Regions from separate parts of the Shinella sedimenti genome, predicted to be linked through region 1. Evidence: predicted binding sites of a transcription regulator. Region 1 holds the regulator's gene; the other holds the start of a gene.

The links. Region 1 encodes PhoB, which activates phosphate uptake and scavenging genes when phosphate is short. Its sites were predicted from a motif close to TGTCATNNANCTGTCAT; they were not measured.
Region 2: phnF (phosphonate metabolism transcriptional regulator PhnF) is a predicted target of PhoB. The motif match lies at 2,033-2,049, and genes of this name have one in related genera.

Annotation. Positions count from the first base shown of each region.
Region 1 covers NZ_JAKVIN010000003.1:327,212-331,474, reverse strand. The annotation lists gene MKI86_RS08995 (aspartate aminotransferase family protein) at 1-1,038, opposite strand, end outside; gene MKI86_RS08990 (GcrA family cell cycle regulator) at 1,463-2,002, shown strand; gene phoB (phosphate regulon transcriptional regulator PhoB) at 2,129-2,812, opposite strand; gene phoU (phosphate signaling complex protein PhoU) at 2,832-3,560, opposite strand; gene pstB (phosphate ABC transporter ATP-binding protein PstB) at 3,611-4,263, opposite strand, start outside.
Region 2 covers NZ_JAKVIN010000007.1:341,021-345,283, reverse strand. The annotation lists partial or broken gene MKI86_RS17940 (NAD(P)-dependent oxidoreductase) at 1-759, shown strand, start outside; gene MKI86_RS17935 (hypothetical protein) at 824-1,195, shown strand; gene phnF (phosphonate metabolism transcriptional regulator PhnF) at 1,262-2,011, opposite strand; gene phnG (phosphonate C-P lyase system protein PhnG) at 2,117-2,596, shown strand; gene phnH (phosphonate C-P lyase system protein PhnH) at 2,596-3,204, shown strand; gene MKI86_RS17915 (carbon-phosphorus lyase complex subunit) at 3,208-4,263, shown strand, end outside.

The sequences.
Region 1 (4,263 bases):
CTTCAGCAGATCGGCGACAGGAATCCGCGCCTTGATGCCGAGCATCAGGCCCTCGCCGCGCACGTCCTCGATGATGTCAGGGAAGCGATCCTGCAGCGCCGCGAGGCCCTGACGGAACACCAGCGCGACATCACGCACATGCTCCAGGAAGCCATCGGCAAGCACCACGTCGAGCACGGCATTGCCGACGGCCATGGCGAGCGGATTGCCGCCATAGGTGGAGCCGTGCGTGCCGGCCACCATGCCGGATGCCGCTTCGGCCGTCGCAAGGCACGCACCGAGCGGGAAACCGCCGCCAATGCCCTTGGCGATTGCCATGATATCGGGCGCAACGCCGGAATGCTCATAGGCGAAGAAGCGGCCCGTGCGGCCAACGCCCGTCTGCACCTCATCGAGGATGAGCAGCAGGCCGTATTCGTCGCAGAGCTGGCGCAGCTCCTGCATGAACTCCTTCGGCACCGGCCTGAGGCCGCCCTCGCCCTGAACGGGCTCGATCAGGATTGCGGCGGTTTCCTCGGTGATCGCGTCCTTTACGGCGGCGATATCGCCGAAGGGAACCTTCAGGAAGCCCGCCGCCTTGGGGCCGAAGCCCTCGATGTACTTTTCCTGTCCGCCCGCGGCGATGGTCGCGATCGTGCGGCCATGAAACGCGCCTTCGAAGGTGATGATGTGGTATTTGCCGGGATGCCCCTTGGCGAAATGGTAGCGGCGCGCGGTCTTGATCGCGCATTCCAGCGCTTCCGCACCCGAATTGGTGAAGAACACCTTTTCCGCGAAGGTTGCGTCCGTCAGCCGCCGGCCGAGGCTTTCCTGACCCGGAACCTCATAGAGGTTGGAGAGGTGCCAGACCTTGTCGGCCTGCTCCTTCAGCGCGGAAACGAGATGGGGATGACCATGCCCAAGCGAGCTGACGGCCACGCCGGCGGCGAAATCGAGATATCGGTCGCCCTTCTCGTCGACCAGCCAGACGCCCTCCCCGTGCGTGAACCGGAGCGGCGCACGCATATAGGTTTCATAGAGCGGCGCGGCATCGGCCATGGCGCGTATCCTCCAAAAGGGATGCGGAAAAGAAATTCAGGGGCTTGACTTTCCGATTGCCAGAAAAATCAAAAGCCGCCTTGCGGCGGCATGCTGCACTATCTGCATTTCATGTCGTGATGTCAATAAAATGCATAGCTCCAAATCGCACTGAACCTCCCGCAGGGTGAGGATTCACGGCATCCATGGACAGTGTCGCTATCGAGTCACACCCTACCAGCAAGTTGGGGAAAACTCCGAAATCGATTCGCCCCGATTCCCCCGACTCTTGTCACAGAGTCCCCCGGACTCTAGGTTAAGGGCCAATTACTAGACTGCATGCGGCGGAACTAGTCACCACCAGAGTTAGGGCGCTCAGGCTGCGAATTCGTTCGTGGCGCGATGAGGGATTCCCGCATAGCGAGCGCCGAACGGAGACGAGAGCATGAACTGGACAGACGAGCGGGTCGAGAAACTCAAGAAGCTCTGGAGCGAGGGCCTCAGCGCCAGCCAGATCGCTGCGCAGCTCGGCGGCGTGAGCCGCAACGCCGTCATCGGCAAGGTGCACCGGCTTAACCTACCGGGCCGCGCCAAGGCTGGCGGCACGCCGGCTTCGGCCCGTCCGAAGCGCCCGGCGGCGACCACCCCGCGCCCCTCGAACTTCGCAGCGCGCCCGGCCAACGCCCCCCGCCCGGTCAGCCGGCCGGTGGGCAATGCGCTCACCAAGGACGAAGTCGACACCGATTTCGACGTAGAGACCGAGAACCTGCCCGTCGTCATCAGCGGCAAGAACGTCGTGGTACCGATGTCGCGCAAGCTGGAACTGACGCAGCTCACCGAGCGCACCTGCAAGTGGCCGATCGGCGATCCGCTGAACGACGACTTCCATTTCTGCGGCTGCGAATCCCCTGACAACTCGCCGTACTGCACCTATCACCAACGCCTCGCCTACCAGCCTTCGGCCGAGCGCCGCCGCGCGCGGTGACATTAGCGACAGAAGAATAGAAACGGGGCCGGAAGGCTCCGTTTTCGTTTGTGCGGCAAGTGGCACGCCGAGACGCAAACAGGCCCCGAAGGGCCCATTTCCGTCCTCGGGAGGAATTGCGTTCGCTCAGGTTTCCAGCGAATAGCCGGCGCCGCGGACCGTGCGGATGACATCCTGCATGTTGGCGAAGTTGAGCGCCTTGCGCAGACGGCCGACATGCACGTCGACCGTGCGCTCGTCGACATAAATGTCATGCCCCCAGACACCGTCGAGAAGCTGCGAGCGTGAGAAGACGCGGCCGGGCGAGGTCATCAGGAATTCCAGGAGGCGGAACTCCGTCGGGCCGAGGCGCACTTCACGCGTGCGGCGATGAACGCGATGCGTCTCGCGATCGAGTTCGATATCCCCGCAGCGCAGCACCGTGGACACGACTTCCGGCTTGGCACGGCGCAGCATTGCCCGCACACGGGCGACGAGTTCCGGCGTGGAGAAGGGCTTGACCACATAGTCATCCGCACCCGTGGCCAGGCCACGCACGCGTTCGCTCTCCTCGCCGCGCGCCGTCAGCATGATGATCGGCAGGCGCTCAGTTTCCGGCCGCTGGCGCAGGCGCCGGCACAGCTCGATGCCGGAAACACCAGGCAGCATCCAGTCAAGGATGAGAAGATCGGGCATGCGCTCCTGCAAGCGCATCTCCGCCTCGTCGCCGGACAGGATCGTATCCACCTCGAAACCTTCCGCCTCGAGATTGTAACGCAGGAGGACGCTCAGCGCCTCCTCATCTTCCACGACGGCTATTCTGGGCACCATGTAGAGAACCCTATCCAGTTTACTCGGAAGCTTCGGAGACATCGGCCGTGACGACGGATGTCGAGGTGTCGTCCTTCGGGCGCTCGCCCTCGGGCTGGGAGCCGGTCGCCATGTAATAAATGGTTTCGGCAATGTTGGTCGCATGGTCGCCGATGCGCTCGATGTTCTTGGCGCAGAACAGGAGATGGGTGCAGGGCGTGATGTTGCGCGGGTCTTCCATCATGTAGGTCAGGAGTTCGCGGAACAGCGAGGTGTAGATCGCATCGATCTCGTCGTCGCGCTCACGGATGGCCTTGGCCTTGTCCACCGAACGGGTGGCGAAGACATCGAGTACTTCCTTGAGCTGCATCAGCGCCAGTTCGGCCAGATGCTCGAGACCGCGGGCAAGCTTGCGCGGCATGCCCGAGCTCTGCACGGCAATCACGCGCTTGGCAGTGTTCTTGCCGAGATCGCCGACGCGCTCCAGCTCCGCGGCAATGCGGATCGTGCCCATGATTTCGCGCAGGTCCGCCGCCATCGGCTGGCGCTTGGCGATGGTGACGATCGCCTTCTCGTTGATCTGGCGTTCGGCATTGTCGAGGATCACGTCCTCGGAAATGACCTTCTGGGCCAGCGCCGCATCGGCGGAAACAAGGGCGCGGACCGAATCCGCCACCATCTGCTCGGCCGTGCCGCCCATTTCGGAAATGCGGCGGGAGAGATATTTCAGTTCTTCGTCGTAAATCGAGACAATATGGGTCGATGACATCGTTCTGTCCTTAATACACGCGGGTTTCAGGGGCTAAGGCGACGAAAACGTCAGCCGAAGCGGCCCATGATGTAGTCCTGCGTGCGCTGGTCATCCGGGTTGGTGAACATCTTGTCGGTGTCGTTCTCCTCGACGAGGTTGCCGAGGTGGAACATGGCGGTGCGCTGCGACACGCGGGCCGCCTGCTGCATGGAGTGCGTCACGATGACGATCGTGAAATTGGTGCGCAGCTCGTGGATCAGTTCCTCGACCTTGGCGGTGGCGATCGGGTCGAGCGCCGAGCAGGGCTCGTCCATCAGGATGACTTCCGGGCTGACGGCGACGGCGCGGGCGATGCACAGGCGCTGCTGCTGACCACCGGAGAGGCCCGTGCCGCCTTCGTGCAGGCGATCCTTCACCTCGTTCCACAGGCCGGCCTTCTGCAGGCTCTGCTCGACAATGGCGTCCATGTCGGCCTTCGCCTTGGCGAGGCCATGGATGCGCGGACCATAGGCAACGTTCTCGTAGATCGACTTAGGAAACGGGTTCGGCTTCTGGAACACCATGCCGACGCGGGCGCGCAGTTCCACGACGTCGATGTTCGGATCATAGATATCGTCGCTGTCGAGCGTGATGCGGCCGGTCACGCGGCAGCCGTCGATCGTGTCGTTCATGCGGTTGAGCGTGCGCAGGAACGTCGACTTGCCGCAACCCGAAGGGCCGA
Region 2 (4,263 bases), on a different contig from region 1:
CAATGGATTGAAGCAGAAGGCTTCGACTTCGCACAAACGCCTGTCGAGGCCGCGAACGGTGCGGATGTTCTCTCCGTCCATGTCGGCCTCGGTCGGCTGGACGCCGAGACCCGCCGCTACGCCAATGCCGGGCTTGTAGGCGAGGCCGTGCTTTCAGCGATGAACAGCGGCGCCGTGCTCGTCAATTACGATCGAGGCGAGGTTGTGGACACCGCCGCGCTGGACAAGGCATTGGCTTCCGGCCGGGTGCGCCATGCCGCAATCGATGCCGATCTTTTCAAGAACGCGGCGAGCGGCGTCCTGAGCGGGCCCATGCTGCCCTATCTCAAGGTCGCGGAGCGGCATCCGGGCAAGCTTGAGCTTCTGCCGCATGCGGCCGCCGACACCGATCATCCCTCCCGAGTGGCGGGTGCCTGTCAGGCCGTCGACCAGATCATGGACGTCATCGTCAAGCGACGCGTGAGCAACCTCAAGGGAGACCTGCCGGAAGGTTACACCGATGCAGGGGCAAAGGTGCCGCATGGCATCGGGCGCGTCTCGGTCGCCACACTTGCGGCGGCTGCGTCAGACCCGCGTTTCGTTGAGTTGCACGATGTCTCGCGCGAGATCACTGATACGCTGGAGGCCATCGTCGAGGCGGTGCAGGAAAGCATGACGCACCAGCCGACCCGTGGTGACGTGGTCGCGCTCACCGCGCTCCTGCTCAGGCAGCGCCGATTGATCGACGCGCTCGGGCTGGATGGACCCGCCGAAGCCTGACGCTCGGAACTTTCATGCGGATGAGAAGTTCCCTCCCTGACATCAAATGCAGGGAGTGCTGACCATGGCCCATCAGAAAGACGAACGCGGCGATCCGATCACCCGTACCCACGAGCCCGTCCGAAAGGAATATGCGGCTCGCGAGACGAGGCAGGGTGGCCCCGGCGTTCCCATTCTGAAGGTGCTCGGCGTCAGCCTCGTGCTCGCATTTCTTGTCTGGGGCGTGGTCGAGCTCTGGGGCAACCGTATAGCTCCCTCTGACCCAGCGGATAGCGGTCAGGCCACATCGACCACCGGCACGTCAACGGGTACCGGCCAAGCCACACCGGATGGAGCGATCGACAGCCAGACCGTTCCGACGGATCGCGATCCCACGCCACAGTCCGGCACGGGCGGCGAGAGCCAGCGCGTGACTCCCGACGGCACTGCGAACTGATCCTGTAATTAATTAAGAACTGATCCTGTAATTAATTAAAACGTGACGGTCGGTGACCTATGCGGATTAGCCTGGGTCACCGATACCGTCATTTTCTGGCTCCACCGTCAGCTTGACGCGGTCCGCGGCAAACCGTGTGCGCGAATATTGAATCGGGATACCCGTGAGATCGGTGTTGATGGCCGTCGCCACAAGGATGATCGCTCCAGGCGAGAGTTTCAGGTGGCGCATGTCGTCTCCTTCGGCGTGGATTGCGGAGATCTCCGTCGACCGGCGCACATAGTCGGAAACGTCGAGTTCGCGAAACGCTGCGGTAATCGATCGCGTCCTCTCGTAAGCTTCGGCCATCTCGGCAAACCGTTCCGCAGGGAAATAATGCGTTGCACGCGATATGGGGCGCTTGTCGGCACTGTTGACGGTTTCAATTCGCACACACGGCGTTCCTGCCGCCAATCCCAATGCCTGCGCGACGACAGCGGGCGCAACGTCTGTGTCTGCCTCCAGCATCCGACCTTCGATATCACGCGCCTGGTTTCCCAGACCCTGCGAGAACCGCGTTCTCCGAGAGATTGGAAAGCTCAACCTGTCACGTCGTTCGATACGGGTACCGACGCCCTGCATGGCGCGCACGATACCCTCATCGGCAAGCGTTGCCATGGCGCTGCGCACCGTGTGGCGGTTGACGCCAAACCGGGCGGCAAGAACCGTTTCCGGCGGCATCATGCCGGTCTCGTCGAAATCGCCATTGTTGATTGCAAGGCGCATCCGGTCTGCGATCTGCCGCCAGAGCGCAACGCCAGTTTGTCGTTCCACCATTTCGCCCCCGTATGAAAGATTTGTCACACCCTTGTCATTCCTGCCGTTTAAGACAAGAATTAGATGTGCAGTTGTCTAGATTAATAGACATGTAGGAGTAAGGCAATGGCGGCAGTTGAAAAATCTGCGGAGGCCGGCGTGAAGGCTGCGAATACCGAGCGGCAGAGAGCGATCGGGCTTCTTTCAAAGGCAAGCCGGACGGAGTTGCAGTCCGCCTTCGATGCCCTTGGTGACAAGCCCGACGTGCAGCCGGTGCGCGGCCCCGAAACGGGCCTCGTGATGGTGCGCGGGCGGATTGGCGGTGGTGGCGCGCCGTTCAATCTCGGTGAGGCTACGGTCAGTCGCGCCAGTATTCGTCTTGATGACGGAACGGTTGGTCACGGCCAGACGCTGGGCACGGATGGGGCGAAGGCTCGGCTTGCGGCGATCTTCGACGCGCTTTTCCAGCAGCCGGACCGCAAAACGGAAGTCGAGATGCTTCTTGCGGCCATAGCTGCACGTGTCGTCGCTGAAGACGCCGCGAAGACCCGCCAGGCGGCCGCCACCCGCGTCGACTTCTTCACCATGGTTCGCGGAGAGGACTGATGACACTCGATACACGCACTTTTTCCGGAGGGTTCCCGGAGCCGGTTTTCGCGGCGCAGGCCGTCTTTCGCACGGTGATGGACTGTATGGCCCGTCCGGGCACGGTCGGTGATATTGCCGTCGATGTCGCTCCGCCCCCGCCGCTCTCTCCGGCGGCCGGCGCCGTTGCGCTCACGCTGTGCGACCACGATACGGACGTGTGGTTGACCCCGGCGCTTGCCACCTCCGCCTTGCCAGGATGGCTTGCCTTCCACACTGGCGCAATCCCTACCGCCGAGCGACAGAACGCCCGATTCGCCTTCGTCGAGAAGGGCGGGATCCTGCCGAGCCTCTGCCTCTTCGCGCAGGGCACGCAGGAATATCCGGATCGTTCGACGACGCTCATTGTCGAGATTGAGGCCTTCGAAGGCGGGCGGTCGTTAGCCATGACCGGGCCGGGTATCCGCACGCAAGAGCACATCGCGCCGGTCGGCCTGCCGGACATGTTTGCGCAATTCTGGCTTGAGAACGGGCAGAATTTTCCCCGCGGCGTGGACATGATCCTCGTTGCCGGCAGCAGGGTCCTTTGCCTGCCGCGCACCACCGTTCTGCACATCAAGGAGGGCTGACCGATGTATGTTGCCGTCAAGGGCGGTGAAGCCGCCATCGCCAACGCCCACCGGCTTCTAGCCGACCGACGCCGTGGCGACCGCTCGCTGCCGGCGATCGGTATAGAGCAGATCGTCGCGCAGCTCGGCCTTGCAGTGGACCGGGTGATGGCCGAAGCGTCGCTTTACGACCGGGCACTTGCAGCTCTCGCCATCCGGCAGGCACGTGGCGACATGATCGAGGCGATCTTCATCCTGCGCGCCTACCGCACGACCTTGCCGCGCTTCGGCTATTCCAAGCCTGTCGATACGGCCGAGATGGCGATCGAACGCCGTGTTTCCGCCACCTACAAGGACCTGCCCGGCGGCCAGCTTCTGGGCCCGACCTTCGACTACACGCACCGTCTTCTCGACCCCTCCCTGCTGACGGATGCCGATGTCGATGCGCCGCTGGAACGCGAGGAAAGTCGTGAACCGGTCATGCGCGTGTCGGACATTCTCGCCGGCGAAGGCCTTGTCGAGGATGACGGCAGCCTGCCGGATGGCCATGTACCCGGCGATATCACGCGCGAGCCGCTGGAATTCCCGATGGCCCGGGACCTGCGCCTGCAGGCGCTGGCCAGGGGCGACGAGGGGTTTCTGCTGGCGCTCGGCTATTCCACCCAGCGCGGCTACGCCCGCACCCATCCGTTTGTCGGGGAAGTGCGCATCGGCGAGGTCGAAGTGGAGATCGACATGCCGGAGCTGGGATTTGCCGTGTCGCTCGGCCGCATCCAGATCACCGAATGCCAGATGATCGCGCAGTTCAAGGGTTCGACGAAGACCCCGCCGCAGTTCACGCGCGGCTACGGACTCGTGTTCGGCCAGAGCGAACGCAAGGCCATGGCCATGTCATTGGTCGACCGCGCCTTGCGCGCGGACGAATTCGGCGAGGATATCGTGGCGCCGGCGCAGGACGAGGAGTTCGTCATCTCCCATTCGGACAATGTCCAGGCAACCGGTTTCGTCGAGCACCTGAAGCTTCCCCATTATGTGGATTTCCAGGCCGAACTCGCCCTCGTGCGCCGCATGCGGCGTGAA